One region of the Bacillus paralicheniformis genome, then DNA from elsewhere that is predicted to be linked to it. Evidence: predicted binding sites of a transcription regulator. Region 1 holds the regulator's gene; the other holds the start of a gene.
What was found. Region 1 encodes Rex, which represses fermentation and respiration genes when NADH is low (regulators of the CRP and FNR family bind a similar motif). Its sites were predicted from a motif close to TTGTGAAATATTTCACAA; they were not measured.

Region 1 (3,130 bases):
TTGTGAAGGAAAAGAGCCATTCTGAAAAAGAATGGCTCTTATTTTGTATGGTCGTTCAAAAACGCTTGATTTTCCTCTTGAATCATTGTTTTTTGCGCCTGCCTGTAGGATATTCTTGAAATCACGATACTGATTTCATAAAGAATGAGCAATGGCACTGAGACCATTAAATGCGACAAAAGCTCAGGCGGTGTAATGAGCGCCGCGATGACGAACAACACAAAATATGCGTATTTTCTGATTTTCGCCAAAAACATCGGCGTCACGAGGCCGAGCCTTGTGATAAACATGATGACCACAGGCATCTGAAACAATAAGCCAAAAGGAAGCGTCAACTGAAGCAGAAACTGAAAATATTCGTGTATTCCGATGACCTGGTTGACATTCAGATCATCTGAGACTCTCGTCATAAAGTCCACGACAAACGGAAATAAAATAAAGTAAGAAAAGGCAATGCCGCCTAAAAAAAGAATAATCGATATCGGAATATAGCTGAGCGTCACTTTTCGTTCTTTTTCATACAGCCCCGGGCTAATGAAAGCCCACAGCTGGTATAAAACAAGCGGCGAAGTCAAGACGGCGCCGATGATGAAAGCGAACTGCACGTACACAAATAAAGGATCGGTCAGCTTGAACGCGTTGAGCGTCAGCAGCTTCGCTTCATCCGTCTGCTGCAGATAGATAATCAGCGGCTTTGCCAATAAAAAGCCTGCCACAACAAATAAAACAAAAAAGAAAAAAGTGATCACAAGCCGTCTGCGTAGTTCTGTGATATGTTCTATCAGCGACATTTCTCTTTCCTTCATAAATGTCATCCTATCCTACTGATCTTCTTTCTTTTTATCGGAATCGTCGTCAGCCAAACCTTTTGTCGCATTCTTAAACTCCCTCAGCGTGTTTCCCGCTGCTCTTCCCAGCTCGGGAAGTTTTTTCGGGCCGAATATCAAAAGCGCCACCACGACAATTAAAATAAAGCTTCCAGGACCGATTGGCATAAAGCCTGCCCCCTTTCCTTTATTTTTCGTTTTCCGTTTTACTTTTCCTGCATTGAATAATGTTTCATGAAATACACCAGCGACTGAAGTTCAACCGCCAAATCTATATGATGAATGCGAATGTGTTCCGGCACATTCAAGCGGGCCGGCGTGAAATTAAGAATGCCTTTAATGCCAAGCTCCACCAGCCTGTCTGTAATCGACTGTGCGGCTTGAGCCGGTACCGTCAAAATGGCGACGGGGATATCATCCGTCATATGCTCTTCAAGTCTATTCAGATCATAGACGGGAACACCGCCGACCTCGGTTCCGATTTTTTCCTCATTGATGTCAAACGCCATGGCGATTTTTGTATTATTATTTTTGATAAAATTGTAATGGAGAAAGGCTGTCCCCAAATTCCCCACGCCAATGAGCGTTACGTTCGTCATTTCATCCTGATCAAGCGTCTTTCTGAAAAAGGACAGCAAATAATTGACATTGTAGCCGTATCCTTTTTTTCCGAGCGCGCCGAAGTACGAGAAGTCCCTGCGGATGGTCGCAGAATCGACTTTGACGGCATCGCTCAGCTCAGCGGAAGATACACGCTGTTTTCCGGATGCATGAAGGTTTTTTAAAAAACGATAATATAATGGCAACCGTTTCGCTGTCGCTTGCGGAATTTTTGAATGATCCATGTTCATAAACTAATCCTCCATGTCTACATCAGCTTTTTCCCTTTTATAGTCACCGTTTTTCCCGCCTGTCTTTTCGAGAAGAAAGGTCGGTCCTATCACCATTCCCTTATCCGCCGCTTTGCACATGTCATATACGGTCAGCGCACATACGGAGACCGAAGTTAACGCTTCCATTTCCACACCTGTGCTCCCTTTGGTCTTCACTTTAGATTGAATATGCAGGATGCTCTTCTGTTCTTTCTCCTCCCAGCGAAAGGCGATGTCGACTCCTTTCAGAGCGATCGGATGGCACATCGGGATGATGGCGGATGTCTGTTTTGCGGCCATGATTCCGGCCACTTGCGCCACCGACAATACATCGCCTTTTCCGATTTCCCGGTTTTTGATTTTTTCATGTACTGTTCGATTCATAGACACGCTTGAAACAGCCGCAGCTGTGCGTACTGAAGCTTCCTTTTCGCTTATATCAACCATCTTGGCTCTGCCTTGTTCATTAAAATGTGTAAACTCATTCATGTTCTGAACTCTCCTTATAACGATCATACACTATTTTTTTCATTCTGTCTTTTTCTTTGGCTAAAATCTTCCAGACTTCACTTAATTGTTTGCTGACTGCGCAGTGATAGGCTACACTTAAAATAGCAGACAAGAGGTGAAAGATCATGATGATTTTACAAGTGAACCAACTTTCAAAATCGTTTGGAGCCGATACGATTTTAACGAATATAAAACTCGAAGTCAGATCTCGGGACCGGATTGCGATCGTCGGACGCAACGGCGCCGGAAAATCGACTCTTCTAAAGATTATCGCAGGAAAACTTTCATATGAAAAGGGGGACATCATCAAGCCGAAAGATTTGACGATGGGCTACCTTGACCAGCATTCCGGCCTCGATTCCAAGCTGACGCTCAAAGAGGAATTGCTGTCGGTATTTGATTTTCTGAAAAAAATGGAACAAGAAATGCGCGCGATCGAGGAAAAGATGGCGCAGGCCGGACCGGACATGCTTGAATCATTGATGAAGACGTATGACAGGCTTCAGCAGGAGTTCAAGGACAAAGGCGGCTACCAATATGAGGCAGAGGTCAGATCCGTCATGCACGGGCTCGGCTTTGCGGGATTTGACGACTCCGTCCGCGTCCAGGACTTAAGCGGAGGTCAAAAAACAAGGCTTGCCCTCGGAAAAATGCTTTTGACAAAACCCGACCTCCTCATTTTGGACGAACCGACAAACCACTTGGATATCGATACCCTGACATGGCTTGAACAATATTTGCAAAATTACAGCGGAGCGATTTTAATCGTTTCCCATGACAGGTACTTTCTTGACAAAGTGGTTACCCAAGTTTACGAGATCAGCCGGTCCCAAAGCAAAAAATATACCGGGAACTACAGCTCTTATCTCCAATTAAAAGCCGAACAGCTGGAAAAGGAAACAAAGCTTTATGAAAAGCAGC
Region 2 (3,130 bases), 1.6 Mb from region 1:
ATCGCTGCTCGTGAAATTTTTTCTCATCCATCCGTTGCAGTCCTCAGCGGTACATTCCCACGTACTGATATCTTCCTTTGGCAAAGGCTCTTGATTGCGATTGTTGTAGTAAGACATATCGTCACTTCCTAACAAGGGTTTTTTGGAGTTCATTTAAGAATATTTTGTGAATCTTAAGACATTCTATTCGTCAATTTGTTATTCTATACTGGACAGGTTTATTTAGAGTCCAAGCCCAGTAAAGAAAAGGGGTTCAACCATGGAAAAAATCAACTGCAGAAGCTGCGGCGGGCTTACGCCTTACGATTCAAAAGTCTGTGAAGCATGCGGCTGCGAAAAACCGCTTCCAAAAGCACAGAAAATTACGGACCGGATTGTCTTGACTGCGGCGGGAGTGGTCGGTATCTTAACGATTGTGCTGATTTTGGGAACGATCTTCTCATATTTGAATATCATATAATGAAAAGGAGCCGGTGTCAGGCTCCTTTTCATTTTTATTTGTTTTCAAACATGCTTGTAGAGTGCAGCGGCTGCACGCGCGCTTTAGGATCCATGTAAGCTTTTGCATTATTGACAGCGGTCGGTGCTTCTCCAAATCCGCTGGCAATCAGCTTGACTTTTCCTTCGTATGTGCAGATGTCGCCGGCTGCATAGAATCCCTCGATGTTCGTTTCCATTGTGGACTTGACGACGATCGAATTTTTCTCGATTTCAAGCCCCCAGTTTTTGATTGGTCCGAGAGATGAAACAAAGCCGAAGTTGACGATCACATCGTCGACATCGATGATTTCTTTTCTCTCGCCTTTCACTTCCTCGATGACGATCTGTTCAATCCGCTCGGCGCCGATCAGTTCGGTCGGAACAAACGGTGTCAGCACATTGACTTTTGAATTGTGCAGGTTTTCGACGCTGTGTTCATGTGCGCGGAATTTATCGCGGCGATGAATAATTGACACCTCTTTAGCGATCGGTTCCAGCATGAGCGCCCAGTCGACGGCGGAGTCGCCGCCGCCCAACACCGCAACGCGTTTGCCCGCAAATTGATTCAGATCATCTATAAAGTAATGAAGGTTTGCATTCTCGTATTGAGCCGCAGATTCAAGCTCGAGCTTTCTCGGCTGGAATGCTCCGTTTCCAGCTGTAATAATCACCGTTTTGGAATAGTGGATTTCTTTGTTGGTGACGAGCTTGAAAATGCCGTCTGCTTGTTTTTCAACGCTTTCGACGGCTTGTTCCAGACAAACGGTCTGATCAAATTTCGCCATTTGCTCTTTTAAATTGTCGACCAGCTCCTGAGCGCGGATTTTAGGGAACCCGGCTACATCGTATATGTATTTTTCGGGATACAAAGCGGACAGCTGACCGCCTAGCTGCGGCAGGCTTTCGATAATTTTGACGCTCGCTTGCCGCATTCCGCCGTAAAATGCGGTAAACAAGCCGACAGGGCCGCCCCCGATAATTGTAATGTCATATACTTTTGAGTCTTCACGCATGAAAATAATGCCCCCTAAATGAAAATTGTTCTTAATTATATCATATCACATAAAATAAATACGAGCGCGTCTGTTTTTTTAAGATCGGAAAATATTACCGTCTGATCTAAAGTCTGCCGCCCGAGCATATTTAATCTTGAAAAAGCAAAAGCGAGCGGCTATGATGTAGTTGTGAACATTTTGTTAAAGATTCGTGAATATTTTTCGACGCACAGCCGAAAAACATTCCGTTGTTCGGCAAATTAAAGTGAAGGGTTTCACAAACTTTTTTTCATAAAAAGCCTGAAGCCGGCAGAAGATAACCCAAAGGCTATTTTTAATCCGGCTTAGCAGTAAAATACAGAAAAGGTGGATGTGATTCCGTTGAATAAGCCAAAAGTAGTAGTATTAGGTGCAGGTTATGGTGGATTAATGACCGTTACGAGACTTGTTAAAAAAATCGGCGTCAATGAAGCGGATGTTACGCTTGTCAACAAGCACAATTATCATTATGAGACAACCTGGATGCACGAAGCGAGCGCAGGTACACTTCATCATGACAGATGCCGCTATCAGATTAAAGACGTCATCAATACATCCCGTGTCAATTTCGTTCAGGATACGGTAAAGAAAATCGATAAAGAAGGAAAGAAAGTCGTCCTTGAAACCGGCGAGCTTAGTTACGACTATCTTGTCGTAGCGCTGGGGGCCGTCCCTGAAACTTTCGGAATTTCTGGATTGAAAGAGTATGCTTTCTCCATTTCAAACATCAACTCGTCCCGGCAGCTTCGCGAGCACATTGAATATCAGTTTGCGACGTATAACACAGAAGCCGAGAAGCGCCCGGAACGCCTGACGATCGTTGTCGGAGGAGCGGGTTTTACCGGCATTGAATTTTTGGGCGAATTGGGCAACCGCATTCCTGAGCTGTGCCGCGAATACGATATCGATCGCCAGCAGGTTCGTTTAATATGCGTGGAAGCCGCGCCGTCCGTTCTCCCGGGCTTTGATCCTGAGCTTGTCGATTATGCGGTCAACTACCTTGAAGGAAAAGGCGTTGAATTCAAAATCGGCACGGCTGTGAAAGAATGCACGCCTGACGGAATCATCTGTGGAAAAGACGATCAGACCGAAGAAATCAAAGCAGGCACTGTCGTATGGGCCGCAGGTGTCCGCGGCAACCCGATCATAGAAGAATCAGGCTTTGAAAACATGCGCGGCCGTGTGAAGGTAAAACCTGATCTGCGCGTTGAAGGCCATGATGATATATTTGTAATCGGAGACTGCTCGCTGATCATAAATGAAGAAACCGAAAGGCCTTATCCGCCGACTGCGCAGATTTCCATGCAGCAGGGCGAAACGTGCGCAAACAATTTGGCCGCACTGATTCACGGCAAAGAAACGGAAACGTTCTCATTCGATAATAAAGGCTCTGTCGCTTCTCTCGGCGAACATGATGCAATCGGCGTCGCATTCGGGAGAAAGATGACGGGAACGACGGCGTCCATGATGAAAAAAATTATCGACAACCGCTCGCTGTTCCTGATCGGCGGGCCGGGACTTGTTCTGAAAAAAGGAAAGTTTAAATTTTTCTAAGCGGAATCGAAGCCTGCAGCGGAAGCTGCGGGCTTTTTATTCGGGGTTAAAAACTTCAAAAA

Region 2: a site for Rex is predicted at 1,739-1,756, ahead of yumC (ferredoxin--NADP reductase 2). Genes of this name have one in related genera too.

The regions. Positions count from the first base shown of each region.
Region 1 is NZ_CP023665.1:692,538-695,667, reverse strand. It holds gene tatC (twin-arginine translocase subunit TatC) at 39-815, opposite strand; gene CP943_RS03560 (twin-arginine translocase TatA/TatE family subunit) at 822-995, opposite strand; gene CP943_RS03555 (redox-sensing transcriptional repressor Rex) at 1,034-1,678, opposite strand; gene moaC (cyclic pyranopterin monophosphate synthase MoaC) at 1,682-2,188, opposite strand; gene CP943_RS03545 (ABC-F family ATP-binding cassette domain-containing protein) at 2,335-3,130, shown strand, end outside.
Region 2 is NZ_CP023665.1:3,468,870-3,471,999, reverse strand. It holds gene CP943_RS17805 (cold-shock protein) at 1-117, opposite strand, end outside; gene CP943_RS17800 (hypothetical protein) at 260-460, shown strand; gene yumC (ferredoxin--NADP reductase 2) at 495-1,493, opposite strand; gene CP943_RS17790 (NAD(P)/FAD-dependent oxidoreductase) at 1,851-3,068, shown strand.